Regions from separate parts of the Paenibacillus gansuensis genome, predicted to be linked through region 4. Evidence: riboswitches for the same ligand, from Rfam matches in the RefSeq annotation. Region 4 holds a riboswitch; each other region holds the start of a gene.
The links. Region 4 has a riboswitch for cyclic di-GMP ahead of ACFSUF_RS15500 (RHS repeat-associated core domain-containing protein). Riboswitches for the same ligand answer to the same signal wherever they lie in the genome.
Positions count from the first base shown of each region.

Region 1: it holds a riboswitch for cyclic di-GMP, as region 4 does, so the genes downstream of both, ACFSUF_RS24450 (IPT/TIG domain-containing protein) here and ACFSUF_RS15500 (RHS repeat-associated core domain-containing protein) in region 4, are expected to answer to the same signal.
Region 2: it holds a riboswitch for cyclic di-GMP, as region 4 does, so the genes downstream of both, ACFSUF_RS16225 (anti-repressor SinI family protein) here and ACFSUF_RS15500 (RHS repeat-associated core domain-containing protein) in region 4, are expected to answer to the same signal.
Region 3: it holds a riboswitch for cyclic di-GMP, as region 4 does, so the genes downstream of both, ACFSUF_RS18330 (hypothetical protein) here and ACFSUF_RS15500 (RHS repeat-associated core domain-containing protein) in region 4, are expected to answer to the same signal.

Region 1 covers NZ_JBHUME010000019.1:349,040-352,985, reverse strand. Annotated here, with positions in the region: gene ACFSUF_RS24450 (IPT/TIG domain-containing protein) at 1-1,955, opposite strand, end outside; cyclic di-GMP riboswitch class I at 2,034-2,111, opposite strand; gene ACFSUF_RS24445 (hypothetical protein) at 2,136-2,471, opposite strand; gene fliS (flagellar export chaperone FliS) at 2,464-2,868, opposite strand; gene fliD (flagellar filament capping protein FliD) at 2,892-3,946, opposite strand, start outside.
Region 2 covers NZ_JBHUME010000009.1:222,686-226,631, forward strand. Annotated here, with positions in the region: gene ACFSUF_RS16215 (lipid II:glycine glycyltransferase FemX) at 1-1,004, opposite strand, end outside; gene ACFSUF_RS16220 (GNAT family N-acetyltransferase) at 1,159-1,977, opposite strand; gene ACFSUF_RS16225 (anti-repressor SinI family protein) at 1,974-2,117, opposite strand; cyclic di-GMP riboswitch class I at 2,155-2,239, opposite strand; gene ACFSUF_RS16230 (helix-turn-helix domain-containing protein) at 2,578-2,925, shown strand; gene ACFSUF_RS16235 (metallophosphoesterase) at 2,922-3,785, shown strand; gene ACFSUF_RS16240 (sensor histidine kinase) at 3,937-3,946, opposite strand, start outside.
Region 3 covers NZ_JBHUME010000011.1:227,827-231,772, forward strand. Annotated here, with positions in the region: gene ACFSUF_RS18315 (methyl-accepting chemotaxis protein) at 1-396, shown strand, start outside; gene ACFSUF_RS18320 (DICT sensory domain-containing protein) at 439-999, shown strand; gene ACFSUF_RS18325 (DMT family transporter) at 996-1,946, shown strand; cyclic di-GMP riboswitch class I at 2,134-2,219, shown strand; gene ACFSUF_RS18330 (hypothetical protein) at 2,252-2,455, shown strand; gene ACFSUF_RS18335 (DUF1273 domain-containing protein) at 2,498-3,052, opposite strand; gene ACFSUF_RS18340 (CBO0543 family protein) at 3,541-3,946, shown strand, end outside.
Region 4 covers NZ_JBHUME010000009.1:63,804-67,749, forward strand. Annotated here, with positions in the region: gene ACFSUF_RS15500 (RHS repeat-associated core domain-containing protein) at 1-1,450, opposite strand, end outside; cyclic di-GMP riboswitch class I at 1,543-1,618, opposite strand; gene ACFSUF_RS15505 (cellulase family glycosylhydrolase) at 1,848-3,494, opposite strand; gene ACFSUF_RS15510 (YhgE/Pip family protein) at 3,755-3,946, opposite strand, start outside.

The DNA of each region.
Region 1 (3,946 bases), on a different contig from region 4:
ACATTTCCGAAAAACACTTTCGATTGAGAAGACAATCCGCTGCCATCAATTAACACATCGGTTCCTCCACTGATTACCCCGGTATTCGGTGTTATCACCGTAATCTTGGGAGCTGGCGCCGCAGGCAGAGGATCATAGCTGTATCCAGCAGGAGCAACAGCACTGGAGCCGTCCGAGTTTTCAACTTTTACATCCACCGGCCCTGGTTGAGTTGCCTTAGGAGCTGCTACTTTAATTCTTTGCGGGGAATAATATGTGACCATATTCGCTAAATTAGCCCCAAAATAAACCTTGGAGGAAGAGGTAAATAGATTGCCGTCTATAATTACAAATTCTCCTCCACTAACTAGTCCAGTATTGGGTGTAATCGAAGTGATTTCCAACTTAGGCAGTACTGGTTCATTGTAAGTGTACCCCTGTTGAACAGTCACAGTGGTTCCATCTGGATTCGTTAATGTAACATCCTTCGCCCCGGATGTTTCGCCTTCCGGAACAACTACCTTCATAAGGGTAGATCCATGATAATAATTCATGGCCGCCGGTTTCCCGCCGATAGTCACCTTAATGCCGGACATGAAATATCTTCCCGTAATCGTTACGATATTTCCACCAGCAAGCGGACCATTCGCAGGATCAATTAGTGTGATAATGGGTTCGGCCTTATACTGATAAGTGCTAAACGCTGTCTGCCCGTCAGGGTTTTTAACCGTTAATTCACTCGTACCTTGTACGCCTGGAGGCACAACAGCTTTCAACTCAATTGCACTTATCCATTGAATATTTAAAGCCTGTTTAGTCCCAATAGTGATAGTTGCTCCATTACGGAAATTTGAACCGATTATCGTAATTTCGTTTCCGCCGTCTGGATGCCCGCTGTTTGGTTGAACAGATGTAATTGTAGGTGCGGGAAAATTAACTTTTAAATATTTCTGAGGGATTAATTTCGTTCTTGCAGCACCCGCATAATCTAAATAGGTAGCCTTCGAATTATAATCAGATGTGTAGAAAGTACCTGTCTTGTTAAGGTCTTTAGGTCTGATTTTGTATGTAAAGGTAAGGGTATTATTCTTTAACTCCAAGAAACTCCATGTCAACGTGTTTCCATTCACCACAGGTTGAGGGATATTATCCTTATAGGAATCGGGGACAATTTCAAATTCAGGGGAAACGATATCAGACACAACCACATTGTATGCGCTAGCAATGCCTATCTCTTTAACAATCGCCGCATAAATTTCGGCAAGTCCGGTTGACCCAAGTACAAAGTGATGGTGACTTGAAGTGGTAGCCATTTCTTTTAACAAAATATTAGGTCCGCTTGTATCCGGGTTGTCTGTTGTATTCAACAATGCGATAGTGTAAAATACAATTCCTTCTTCTTTGGCTAAATTTGCCTTTTCCTTAGCGTACTGGTAAGCGGTTCCTGTAGGCACAGTCGCATCTCCATCCGTCATAAGCACAATAACAGGTTGTGCCTCTGGCCTTCTGCTCTCAAGCATCTCCATAGCTTTTAGGATGGAATCTCCAGTAGCGGTGGCTCCGCCTGCATTAAGATTACTAATATAATTCTTTACCTGAACCGAGTCCGTAGTAAGAGGCAGTCCCTGGGCATCGGAACTAAAATCTACAACGCCGACTCTATGTTTCGTCAGATCCATCATATCAACAAATTGCTTAGCTGAGCTTATTGCATCTGTCATTTTCTGACCTGTCATACTGCCCGAACGATCGATGATTACAATAACGTCGTTCGGCACAATTACATTAACAGGTGGCGTACCCTTAATATCCAAGGTAACTTCAGCCTCTTTGTCTGTTGTAATAGTTGCAGGATTTACAGACCTGTCCACTGAAACATAATCTGTAGCTGCAGATGCTGGAGTTACGTAGCACAAAGACGAAAACAAGAACATAAGCGACATGACGATGCATACTATTTTATTCAAAGATTTCATAGTTCTCCTCCTTCTTGGTAAACCAGTTCAACATGCAAAAAGAAGCAACAGCTGGTTGCTATTGCTCTGATTGGAACAAAAAGCAACCTGGCGAATCTAAACTTTAGACCCATGGCTTTGCGTCCTTACATCACTGTAAGTTTGCCATATTCATTTGGATAATTATAGAATATTATTAATCTATTTTTTTTGGTCGAAAAAGATACTATCTGAAATAAAATTCTCTTCATATCTATTTTTTTGTTTTCGAGCCATTGCGGCCATGTTGAAATTATGAAGCGATTCTTCTTTAAGCTGCTGCATTTTGTTCAAGATAACATGATCGTTTAGGAGCAGATTTACAATTCTATCCCTAAAGTGCTCTGCATTAATCTCAATCTGGTCTGAATTTAGTATCTGTTGAATCAGTTCTTCCCGTTTGTCAACATACTGAACCATCTCTTCAACAGACAGCAATTCAATCTGTCCAATCCATTGCTGGGTATGCTCCTCTAATTCTGACAATGATTTAGGCATGAGTCATCGCCTGAGACTTGCCGGAGATAATCAATTTGCTTGCTTCAATCCACGTTTCTTTTAGCTCTATCAGATAGCCCAGCACTTCTTCAATTGGGGACTTAACCTTTTTTATATTTCCTTGGATGAGCAAATAATTCATATACTCGTACAGCTTGTGCAACCCGTCCGACACTCCATGACTAGAATCCAAAGAAGAAATAAATTCATTGATGATAGCTTGAGCCTTGCACAAATTAATATTCGTCTGCTCATAATCATTGTTTTCAATCGCCTCAAGTCCAGACCTGCAAAAGCGAATCGCTCCATCATATAACATTATCAGCAGCTGAGCAGGAGTCGCTGTTAAAGCGGCATTCTCCAAATACTTGTTTGTAATTTTTTGATGTTGTAGCATAAGAGCCTCCCTCTTTTTAAGCTCTATTGACCACCAAAGGAATTCATTAAGGATGCCGACTGAGCTTGGTATTTATTCATAGCTTGTTCCATAGCGTTAAATTTTTTATAATAGTTGTTCTCTAACGTTGTTAGCTTGCTGCTTTTCTCCGAAATTTGAGTTAATAGTTTTTTTATTTCCCTGCCCATCATGCTTTCCGTATTATACGGCTGTGTTGTTGAAGAAGAGTATGCCGATGTGCCGACCTTGGAAGCGAACGCGTTAAGAGTTTCCTGAAGATTATCTTTCATTCTTTCAAACAAACCTGTTTCGTCATGAGTTGCCCCTTTTCCCGTAAAGAAGGACATTACCTTATCAGGATCGGTCTCAATCATCTGTCTTAATTTCGCTTCATCCTTTAACGTTAGCTTCCCTCCTTCGTAATACTTTCCGGTTACAAGCCCTAATTCACCCAGCGTTACATCGTCGGCGCCGATTTTCACAGGCTTGGTAACATCAGTTCTCAAATCGGTAATGCCTTTTTGGACCAAGCTTTCGTTACGAAGCAAGCCGCTTTTAGCTTTTTCTTCCCACAACTTAATCTCATTTTCTTTCATTTCCGATTTTTGATCCGCTGTGAGCGGCAAGTAATCTTTATACCGTTCTTCTTTAATTTTGTTATTCATCGTGTCTATAAGTTCGTTATAATCTTTTATGAAAGATTTGATTGTATCTACAAATTTATCAGTATCTTTGGAAACGGTAATAACTGTTGGATCCCCAACCGTCTTAGCCTTAAGAGTAATCTCGACGCCGTTTACAGTAAATGTATTGGAGGATCTTGTAGTTGCTACTCCATTTATTTCTACCTGAGCATCGGCACCTGCACTAAAGGTGTTCATATTGAACGCCCCTGTTAATAAATCGCCTGCCAGAGCAATATTACCGGTTCCGTTAATATTACCGGTTTCCTTTGAGGTAATAGATAGTTTACCTGTGGTCTGGTCGAAGAATGCGTTAGCCTTCGCGCCTGTGTCTTTGTTTATTTTTGAGATTAGGCTAGAGATCGTATCTGTATTCTTATCTACAGCAATCGCAG
Region 2 (3,946 bases), 160 kb from region 4:
CATATGCGTTCGTACGTCACGGGGCAATGAATTTTGCGTCCGATATAAAAATCCAATGGCGGCTGCATTTTATTGAATGTGCTTTTGAAACGGAACAGTTCGTCGTTGCCCGTGTAGCCCCCGCCCAAATGCAAATATTTGCACCCTTGCGCCTTGTACCAGTTCGCCGCCTCTGTCAGGAGCAGATTGTAAGGAGCGTACTTCAAGTACTCCTTGTCGGAACCGGTCAAATGATAAGAAACATAATCCCCGTACCGCAGAAAAAAGGTGGATGCGATCACATGCCCGCCCAGCCTGGTTACAAACAGGTCGGCGCTTTCGCGGAGAAAATCGAGCATATTGCTGAAGTAGCCTTCGGAAAAATAGTAATAGGCGTTTGCCTTGTTTTTGTCCATGGTGGCATAGTACAGATTCAGAAACACATCCAGCCCCGGCGGCTGTTCGCGGGTCACCGTTACGCCGTGTTTCTGCGCGTAGCGCACGCGGTTTCTGCAGCCCGCTGTCAGGCTGTCCAATACGTCCGTGCCGGGGCCGGTTAGATCGATGTGGACGGTATTACGGATATATTCCGGCTTCACGGACGGATAATTCCTGTAGTTGTTCAACAGCGGATGGAACCGGACAAACTCGGCGATGATGCCGTTCTCTCCGCAGAAGGCTTCAAACACTTCCGCGAACCTTCCGAAGAACGGCTCCGTCTCCCCGGTGTGTTCCACATTGGCGATCGGCCCCCCGTAACCGTATGGGGAAATGATATCGAATAATTCCCTGCCTTCTTGACGGATGGAAGCCAGCCCCAACTCTCGCAGGCTTCTCATGAGGAACGGATAGCACACGACCGCGTCCCCCTCCCGGTATACGAACAGACGGGATGTTCCCTCCCCGTTGTTTTCCGCCAAGCGTCCGTACTCCGGCGTGAAGTAGATATCTGCGCCGTTCACTTTCGACAGCACCTCATGCCAGGCTTCAGCTTGGGAAACTCCGTACACTGCGTAATCTTTCATGGTTATCCACCTTTACAAAGGATCATTGTTCATTCAGGTTAAACTGTGCCGTTCTTTAAAAAGAACATGATTGGCAAAAAAAGAGAGCAGCCATGTGTTACTTGCATTTTAGTTCTTTATAAAGAACATGTCAATGTAAGAATGGACGTGTATTTTAACTTAGGCTTAGCCTCATTCGTACACTTGCGCTGACTAGCTGAAATGAGGGATTTCCGGCAAGCTCAGGTTGTTTCGAAATAACGAACAGTTCTCTTCCGGGGTCTATAGAGTACAGCGCCCGCAGCAACCCGGGCGACAACGGATTGTCTCCCGAAACGATTCGAAAATACCGTTCATGAAGCCGAAATACCGCTTGGTCCGCACCGTTCACTTTAAGACGCAGGGTGGAGAACCCGTAGCGGTTATGGCAGTCTTCCGACGAAGCGGATTCATACACAGCACATGCTTCAGACGGCAGGAAGGCGGCCGCAGGATTAGGACCGGTAAGCCAGTAAGAAGTTGATGTGACTAAGTATCCCCTTTTCAAATACATGTGCAAAACGGCGTCGTTCCATACAAAACAATCCAGTTCTACCGCCGGCCGCCCCTGGTCCTGCGCTATGTGCTCCAGCGCGTCCAGCATCGCCCTGCCTGCCCCCCGGTTACGGAACCGGGCATCGACAGCAAAGTTATTTACAAACAGCTTCTCCTCATCCAGCGAGTACTCTGCAAAAGCTGCGATGTCATTCCCTGCATACAACGCCAGAAGAATGGTCTCCGGAACAAGGGATGATTGCTGCATCTTGATATAGTCCGTATATCCCGGACAGGAAAACTTCGTTAATTCATAAACGTGCGGGTTCAACGGATCCATCCATTCCCGCGTCCAAACAGAAATGATTTGAAAATCCCTGGTCTTCAACGGGAGCAGCTGCCAGTCTCCGTTCTGATGCCCGGCACCCGATGGGAAAGATAGTTTGGATCGCGAGATCATGGAGTTTGTACCGGGGCGGCCCCCGCAATAAACAGCTTTACCTCATCCGGCGTGATGCCCAGCTGCCGTGCCATGCTCAGTAAGTCTACCCACTCTTGATCCAATTCTTCTTCGATCCAACCCTGATTGGCGCTCATCATCCAAACTTTCCTCCCAATCCAATTCGAAACCGTGATACCAGGCAGTCCAGCTGTCATAGCACGATGCTTTAGACCTGTGACTTTGCGCCCCTGCTTTTCAGCGAGGTTTGCCTTTTGCCGATTCAACGTCCGTTATACAACTATCATACTAAGGCTCGGCTAAAAAGTATGTCAAAATGTAATGTCCTAAAATGTAATTATTTTGCAAAATGGTTATTTGGTCTCGATCCCTTGTGAAATAAGGAAAAAAATAGATGTAAATTCCAAAAAACTGTTAAATTATTCATTAAAGTACGTATATAAACCTATAAATCGACAGAACGGCGGAATGTTACCTAGATCATTTCGACTAATTTCGGAATTTTTATTCTTTATATGAAACAATCGTTCGTTTTAGAGGTATAATAGGAGGTAACATGTACGTACAGCAATTCTATTCTATTACAAAGGACCGATCAGAATGATAGGACATCGCATCAGAGCCTTGCGACAGGAACGGAAACTCTCCTTATCTGAACTAGCAGAACGTGCCGGTGTAGCAAAATCATATTTAAGCAATATGGAACGGGATATCCAGTCTAACCCATCCATTCAATTTCTAGAGAAGATCTCGGAGGCTCTGCATGTTTCGGTGGATGATATTCTGCAGAACCATCCGGCAGATGCCGCTTCCGGCCAGACGGGGAACGACACCGCTTTGGACCAGCAATGGGCCGAGCTCGTACGGGAGGCCATGAACTCCGGAGTCAGCAAGGAACAGTTCCGCGAGTTTCTTGAATTTAACAAATGGCGGGCGAACCAGAAGTGAAGCCCTCACCGCAGCTGACCCGGCGCAGATTTATCAAGCTGGGCGGCCTGTTGGCAGGGAGCCTGCTGGCCTCCCCTTTCGCCGGCTTCGGTTACTCCCGTTATCTGGAGCCGCGATTGCTGCAGGTGAAAGAGCTGACGCTGACCTTTCCCCGCCTGCCCTCCGAATTCAACGGTCTGCGGATCGTTCAGTTCAGCGATGTTCATCTGGATTTTCATTATGGGCTGGATCGCCTGGAAAAGCTGGTGTCCCGGATTCAGAATTTGGACCCGGATCTGGTGTGCTTTACGGGCGATATGTACGACACTTATATCGGCGAGGAGGCGTCCGGCTGTTCCCGCATTTTGTCACGCCTGAAGGCGCCTCTGGGCAAATGGGCCGTGCTGGGGAACCATGACTACACTGCAGGCAGCCGTCATGTGGCCGAGGTGATGGCGGAGGGCGGCTTTTCCATGTTGATAAACCGTTCCGGTACCATAGAGCGGAACGGTTCACGCCTGCGGATCGCGGGCGTGGACGATGTGCTGAAGGGCAGCGCGGACCTGGAGCGTGCGCTGCCGGCTTCCACAGGAGATCTGTTCACGATCCTCCTGGCGCATGAGCCCGATCTGGCGGACGAAGCGCTCCGCTTTCCTGTGGATCTGCAGCTTTCGGGACACAGCCACGGCGGTCAGGTGCGGGTGCCGTTCTACGGAGCGGTGTTTACGCCGGAGTATGCGCGCAAGTACATCGACGGATTGTTCGAGCTTGGGCAAGGCAGGCTCAAGCTTTACGTCAATCGCGGAATCGGCGTCTCCACGCATCCGATCCGCTTCTGGTGCCTGCCGGAGCTGACTGTGTTTACGCTCCGCCAAGGATAAAAGGCCGGGTCTCGTTAGAGGCCGGCCTTTTTGTTATGTTGACGAGGGACATAAATCCGAAGTGTCACTCTCATTCCCACCTTACGTCCGTAGTTTTATAAGTATTCATAAACTAACGATTTATCCGGGCCTGAAAGCTCTATCAGCAAGTCTAGCCCTCC
Region 3 (3,946 bases), on a different contig from region 4:
GCCGACCATACCGCTTCGGCGATGCACGAACAAGATCAACTCATTGCCGCCGGCTCCGAACGTACGGAGCATGTACGCAAACTGCTGCTGACGCTTTCCGGCTCGGCTAACCAGGCAGCAACCGAACAGCAGGTGCTTATATGCAATACCGGCAAACTCGAGCAGTTGTACGATCACCTGTATGGCCGCCTGCGACGGTTAACAGAGGTTTCGGCAGCCGTTTCCGGGAAAGCGGAGTTATCTTCGGAAGCTTCGCAAATCCAACTGATGAGCCTCGTGGAGTTAAGCGCTTCGTTAGACATTCTCAAGGGTGTGGCTGCCCAGCTGTCAGACGAGCTTTTGCAAGCAGGACTGGATCCGGCCCAAGTAAAATGGATCCGCCCTTTTCAACTGTAACCGTCCGAAATACATAAACCTAAATCTAATGGAGGAATGAACATGATTAACGCATCGTTATACCGGGATATTTTTGACCAAAGTGTGGGGGAAGTTCAAGAAATAGCAGGCATGATAAGCCGTGCTCAGCTGGATACGGCCTCTTTAAAATATGAAACGCAGGTGCCGCAGCTGGAGTATATGTGCCTGATTATGGAGAATATGGTGATAACAAAAAAACCTAAAGCGGTTATCTATGCCGGGTTCCAGAAGCTTTCCCGTGCCGTGGCCCCCGTACTGGAGCGTTTTTTTACGATGGCGGAAACGGCGGAGAAGGTGTATATCTTCGGCGTTCCTGACCAGGAGCGCCCGGCGCATCCGAATGTAGAATATATTCACCTGCCGGAAGATCACCCGCTGGTCCGGGAATGGTTCCTGGTCGTCCAGGCTCCAACGATGAAAATGATGATGACCGCTTATGACCTGGAAGGATTCGGCGTACATGCCGTGGAAGAGAACCGCAAGTTCCGCGGCGTAAAGTCCAACTCTCCGAAACTGGTAGACCAAGCGGCACAGCTTCTGGCGAATGTTGTTGATTCGGCCAAAACAGGAAACAGAGCATGATCAAGCCGGATGCCAGACGCAGCGGCTTACTCTGGGTGGCGCTGGGGGCCGCCATGTGGGGCACGGACGCCTTGTTCCGCAGCGGATTGGTGGAGCGGCTCACCTCGCTGCAGATCGTTTGGCTTGAGCATGCCTTGATCAGCCTGATGATGCTGCCTTGGATCATCCGCGCCTTCCGCAAGCTGTCCGGCTTGTCTGCCGGCGGGTGGCTGCTCCTGCTCGCCGTCTCGTGGGGAAGCTCCGCCCTCGCCACCTGGGCGTTCACGGAAGCGTTCCGCTACGGCCACCCGAGCGCGGTCGTCCTGCTGCAGAAACTGCAGCCCCTTTTCGCCGTCCTGGCGGCGAAATGGCTGCTGCGCGAGCGCTGGTCCAGCACCTACTACGTCGTGCTGCCCGGAGCCTTGCTCGGCGCCTACGTGCTGTCGTTCGGGTTCTCCGCCCCCTTCACCGCAGCACACGGCGGCCAGTGGGCCGGCTCCCTGCTCGCGATCGCTGCTGCGCTGCTCTGGGGCTGCGGCACGACCTTCGGCCGCAGCCTGCTCCAGCGCTTCAGCTTCGCGGAGCTGACCGGGCTGCGCGTCTTCTGCGCGCTGCCGATGCTCACCCTGCTGCAGACGCTGCAGGGCGGACTGACCCCAGCCCTCGGGGAGCTGACTTTCCCCCTCGGGCTGGACCTGTTCCTGCTCTCGCTGGTTCCCGGCTTGGCAGGGCTGCTCCTGTACTACTACGGCTTGCAGCGCACGCAAGCCGCCTATGCCGCCATCGCCGAGCTGTCGTTTCCAGCGGCCGCCCTGCTCATCAACCGGTACTTCCTGGGCCAGTCCGTTTCCATGGCGCAAATCGCCGGCGTGCTCTTGATCTGGCTCATGGTAGCTTACCTGTCCCGGCAGAAGGAGAACCCGCTGCCCGCGCTCGCGGCACGGAATCACAGGGCCCAAATGTTATAACATCTCCCTTAACCGTGGTACGCCTGCCTGTTCTTTTTATAAGGAACAGCAGGAGTTCCACGGTTTTCATCCCTTTCGCCCAGCTACAAACACGCAAATTCACAAAGAGACAGACCTTGGAACTATGGTGATATCCGGCGGCCCTGTGATAGGATGTACGTAAGTAAACCATCCAGCGGGAACCGCTTACAGACAAAGGCAAACTTGCCGAAAGGCAGGGACGCAAAGCACCAGGGCTACGGATAACGCATCTATGCCGGCTGTGTTACCTAACAAGAGGTCGCTCTTATTAGGAGATGTATAGCATGAAAAGCCCCTCAGACTACCTCCACAATGCCTTATCGATGAAACGGTCCTCTTTTCCCCAAGAAGAAAAGAAGCGCCATTACCGTGAATTGCTGGTACGGATGAAGAATGAATACGGCCTGCTGCTGAATGCTGATCATCCGGACAAGCATACTGAAGCTATGGAAGTATATCGGCAAATCATGGTTCTAAACCAAGGATGACCGCTTATGTTAGCCGCAAATACCAACCATAAGGTTGGTATTTTACTGCATGTCGCGCGTCTGTTCGTCTGCAATGCTTTGTACATCCTCGGCTGTAATGGTCAAGTAGGCGTACCCGTCTTCCTCATGCCTCTTCAAAGCCCGCTGCTTCATATATTTGGGGCTGGCCTCACCTGCATCTTCATCATAAAACAGCAAGATGCCGTCGGATTTCCTAAGCAGCAGCTGATCTCTTGCCGTAAGCTGCCACACACCGCTGTACGGCTGGTTGCTGACCGATCCGCAGTAATCCGCGCCTTTGAGAATCCCGCGGTAATAGTCCTGTTTGGCCTCGGGCCATTTCTCTTCCGGATTAAGATAAGCCGTAATAATAGCCAGTTTTACATCGGGATACTGTTTCTTCAGCTCGATGACAACTTCGCACGCCCACAGGTCCACCCCGTATTGACCCGCCGTAATCACCCATTCCAGCCCTTCTTCGATCAACGGAACCAGCTTATCCCGCAAAGCCTGCTTGATATAGACGATCCCTGCATGCTTCTGGTCATATATGCTCAATTCCTGAGCCCGATAGCCTGTAACAAGCAGTGTTTTCACCCTTAGGATTCTCCTTCCGTTGAAATTCATTGTTTTCTAATTATACCGCTTTAAGCCGTTCATAACTGTTTTTTCATCAATTACCATCCAGTCTTTTTACCTTGACAAGAAAAGTTACACTGGTACAATATTCATAAAATAACACATGAATTTTTTTGCATATACTTGATCATTCCTATTTTTTTCGGGTAAAAGTTGCACTTAGACAACACTCTTTGGTTTGTACAACAGCAGTGCTAACGAGAAGGAGATATGGCTGAAGGTGCTGGCTTGGACCGTTGCCGTTATAATCGTGTCGCTGAATTTGTACATGCTGTATCGGACGTTCTTTTAAGAGAAGGGGCTGCCCCAAGGTTGATATAACCTTGAGGCAGCCCCTTTGTTGTCTTTCCGACGCCCTGCGGCGAAAGGTATAAGTTGGCAGTAACTAGAGCACAGTAACAAGTATCTGTAAGCAGCGTGACTCCAGTCAAGCGAGGTAGAACTTCATGCATGTATTATTTACGCTTGCCATCCTTTGCTTTGTATATTTTAAAGGGGACTGGCGCGATTGGCAGAAATACGGTTTGTCGATGTTCTATCCCGCCGCCTGTGACCTGCTCTATAACATTTTGTGCCAGGATAAGCTTCTATGGAGTTATCATCCGGACCCGCACTTATTTCCCCGCTCTCATGTGGCGGTCGATCTCCTCTATACGTTCCTCATCCTGCCTTCTGTTGCCTTAATGTACTTAACGAACTACCCTTTCGGCGAACGGGCCTGGCGTCAATGCAAATATATTTTGCTGTGGGTAGCCGGCTCATTGGCTGTGGAATATGTGTTTATCGCCTTCGGCAGGCTGGAATTAATGAACGGATACCGGTTTTGGATGGAGGCCCTGTTTTACCCCACCA
Region 4 (3,946 bases):
ACGTAAGCACGCCTGACCATTCAAAATAGATCTGGTTTTCATTCCGGTCTTGAATCAACCAAAACCGTCCGTCGTTCTTAAAACGGTATCTCAGCTGATCCGGCCACTCGATAATGAAGGCATTCTTGTCATCCTCGCTATCCAAATTCGGGTCCAGCTTCAACTTGGGATAATGCTGCTTCTGCCCGTTGGTATAGGTGATATAATCATTGCCTTCCGGCTTAAACCAATACAGCGTTCCGTCGAAGCCCTGCCAGGTGATGTCTCCGGTTGTCCATTTTGTCAATCGGGAGTCCAGATTAAAGCTCCAGCCATAGCCGAAAGGACCTTTCTGCCGGTTCTGGTGATTGTATGTAAAATAAACGTCCAGGTCGATGCCCGGGCTCTTCTGAGTAAATCCCTGGAAGGTCTGCATCCCGTTGCCGGTCGTGAGGTTCACCCTCACCTCTTTGTCTGCCACCACGGACTCCACGTTCGGCAAATGATCTTCCGAGCCTGTTCCAGGCATGAACGGACGGACCGGCAGCCTCTCCTCCGTCTTGTTCCCCACGATGTCTACAGCAGTGATAAGCATCTCTTCCGCATCGCCCGGCTGTGCGGACAAAGCGATCCGAAGCGGGGCGGTCTCCCACACTTTCACCTTCTCGGTATCGCCCTTCACAGAAAGCTTCTTCATTCCGGCAACCAAATCACGGACTTCCACCGCTAAGCTGCCGCCGCCAAGCGGATGTACGCCCATAATTTCCGGCCCCGTGCGGTCCAGCAAGACCATCCTGAACTCGGTATCATATTGGGGAGCCGGGACCTCTTTGATATCAGCCTGTCCGCCCGGACTTTCCGAAGGAATAGAGAATTTCACCGTTAACGCGTGCGCTGTAAGCTGCAAGTGATAGACTCCATCCGGAATTTCCTTGCCGGAAGCGTCCTTCCCTGTCCATATAAATTGATTCACACCGCTGCTATCCTTGCTGGCGGTCATCAATGGATAAATTTTCTTAGTACCGACTTCTTTCAAATTTAGGGTTACGGTATAACCCGCGGGAGCATTTACCGGCTCCCCTTCCTGCGAGTCGATCCACTTCTTCAAATTATCAGTCCAAGATATGGTCATCTGGTCTTTATCGTTCGGAAAAATATCCGCCGCATCCGACAGCTTCAAGTATGCGTTGCCTTTACCGCCCTTCTCCTCCATATCGGGACGCTCTTTAAATACTTGATCCCCCTCAAATGAGTAGAATTTCGGAGTTTCGGTCCGGTCCGGATCATCGGTCCACGGATCTTGCACCTCTCCTGCCGTCGTATTGGCCTTGATCGCCTCTACACCGGCAGCCACGGCCTCGCCAAGTCGATCGGCAGCCTCCGCCCATACTGGAACCGGCAATAAATTAAACAATAGTGATGAAACTATCAAACCGGCCAAACCTTTACCAAACTTCTTCTTACCTATCACATTCCCACCCCTTATTCCCCGAAAAACAAAAGAGCCGCAACGCATCCAAGCGTTCGGCTCTACGGCATAATACTCCCTGCCTTGCACAACACTTCGGCGGTCTGGCGATCCTTCTCAGGACCCATGACTTTGCGTCTCCACCTTACGATGGGTTTGCCTTTTCGGTATGATAATTAGTACTAATATACTAAAATACTAATGTTATGTGCATTATTATAGCATAAATTGGTGAATTGTGGAGATTCACAAGAAAATAATAGGAGGTTTATAGTTCTATTGGATTAAAACTATAATTAACAGATTTCGCATTAGTAATCTGTCATTAAGGAACCTTGTTACAATAAGAAAAACCAGCCTTTGATGGCTGGTTTTAATGTAACCTTTGCGAACGTTTACTTTAAGGCGCCGAGCTAATGACAAACTCTTCCCAGCCCTGAACCGTATCGCGATTCGCGTAAAGGACGGCGCCTAAATTCAAGTCCGCACTGACGTACTTATTGTTGGCTAGCGCCAGCAGGGCCACTTTTCCGTTACCGCGGTCGATCAAACGGAACTTTTCCCATCCTTGGATGGTGGCCGCTCTCGCGATCAGCTTCGCATCTTGGTTCAGATCGGCCGTTACGTATTTATTGTTGGCCTTGGACAAGAAAGAGACCGTCCCGTCGGAATTTGAGACAACGGTAAACTTTTCCCAATCATTAACTATATCGCGGTTTGCGACCAATGGACTGGCTCCTCCGTTATCGGCAGAAGCAAATTTATTGTTTGCCATAGCTTTTATGCTCGATGTTGTACGGCTAACTGGACTTTGGCCGGCATACTTTTTAACGACATTAATGAAAGGTGTGTTAGCTTGGAAATAGCTTGTGGCGAACTTGCTCCACTTGGACGTGATAGTCGCTGCGCTGTCATTATAAATATCCGGTACGGGATTCATATTATTATGATAATAACCCCAGTTTCCTCCACCGGTTACTTTATACGACCAATTGGACCAGGAGGCGTTCAAATTATTCAGCCCGGCCAGCCATTTCTCTGTCAAATCAAGCTGACCGAAGGAAAACTCGCCTGCGTAAACCGGGACGTTGTAATTGGTCTGATATTGGGCCATTTTGGTCAACCAATTATCGATCATGGAATTAGTCAAATTCCAATCATTATAGTTCGTCGTGTTGTAATGATGCGTTTCATAGACAACGTTCGTCCAGCCGTATGTCGACGGCGGCAAGGATTGCTCCCAGTCGAAGAACGCCGCTACAATAATGATATGGTTTGGATCTTTGGCGCGAACCGCTGTGTACAGGCGGTTATATAAATCATATTTTTGTTTAACCTGTGCAGCATTTTCCGCCGATCCCATTGTAACCAACGGTTCATTCATTAAATCGTACCCTGCCACCGCCGGGTTGCCGTTATAACGGGTTGCGATTCGCTCCCAAATCTGCACCGTTCTGTCCTGGTAAGTTTGATTGCTCCATAACTGATTGGAGTCCGATATGCCGCAGGATTGCCATGGACAATCCCCTCCCTGGATACCGTGGAAATCCAGAATTACGTAAATGTTACGGAGCGCGCTCTGGTTGATAACCCAATCCAGCTCCCGGAAAGAGATAGAGTCCGGTTTCATGCTGCCGTCCGGATTCATGAAGTCCTCCCAATACATCGGCACCCGTACCACATTGAGTCCCATGCTCTGGATATTGTCTAAATCACTCGATTGAATCCACACATCATGATAACCCTGCTGAAGACTGTGATTCATATCCGTTCCGAAGCGGCTCCATAGCGTTTTAGTCAGCGTATACTGATCAGGGGTATTCATGGGAGACATCCAGGCTTCCTGCAGCAACCACCCGCCGAGGTTGGGGCCGCGAAGATTAACGATGGTCCCTGTACCGGAATTGTTTTTGATTACGGTTCCGCTCGTTTTTAGAAAATCGGAAGCGCCGAAAGCCGCATGAGCGACGGGCTGCTGCACAAACGAGAATAGGAGTCCCGCCATCATCACGAACGAAAGCAGTACAAATGAAAACTTGTTCCTCATCAATGTTCTCCTCCAATGAAAAGTTGAAAAGCGGTAACGCTGAAGCGAGAAAAGAAACGCTCGCTTGCCGCACCAGTATGTACGACCGCCTCCTCTGTTGGTGAAATCGTTTACATTTTATTTTATGAAAGCGTCGTTTCAGTTATGAAAATGGATCATCATAATTCGATACCAACATTAACTAATATATGGAACGATAACAAAACAATCGGTAATAGCCGCTATCCTGCTATTACCGATTCAAAAAGGTAGTCCTAAGTTTATACAAACGCAGCAGTGCTGCCATGTGAACTTTTGGGTGTATTTTTGTACTTGGAACGAAACTTAATTACAAACAAAATAAGCATAGCTGCAAAGAACACACCAATGTAAATGCCCATAATCAGCATGTCTCCCAACACGACGGAGAAGTCGCCGCCCGAAATGACCTCGCGGAACGCCTCGATCGAATA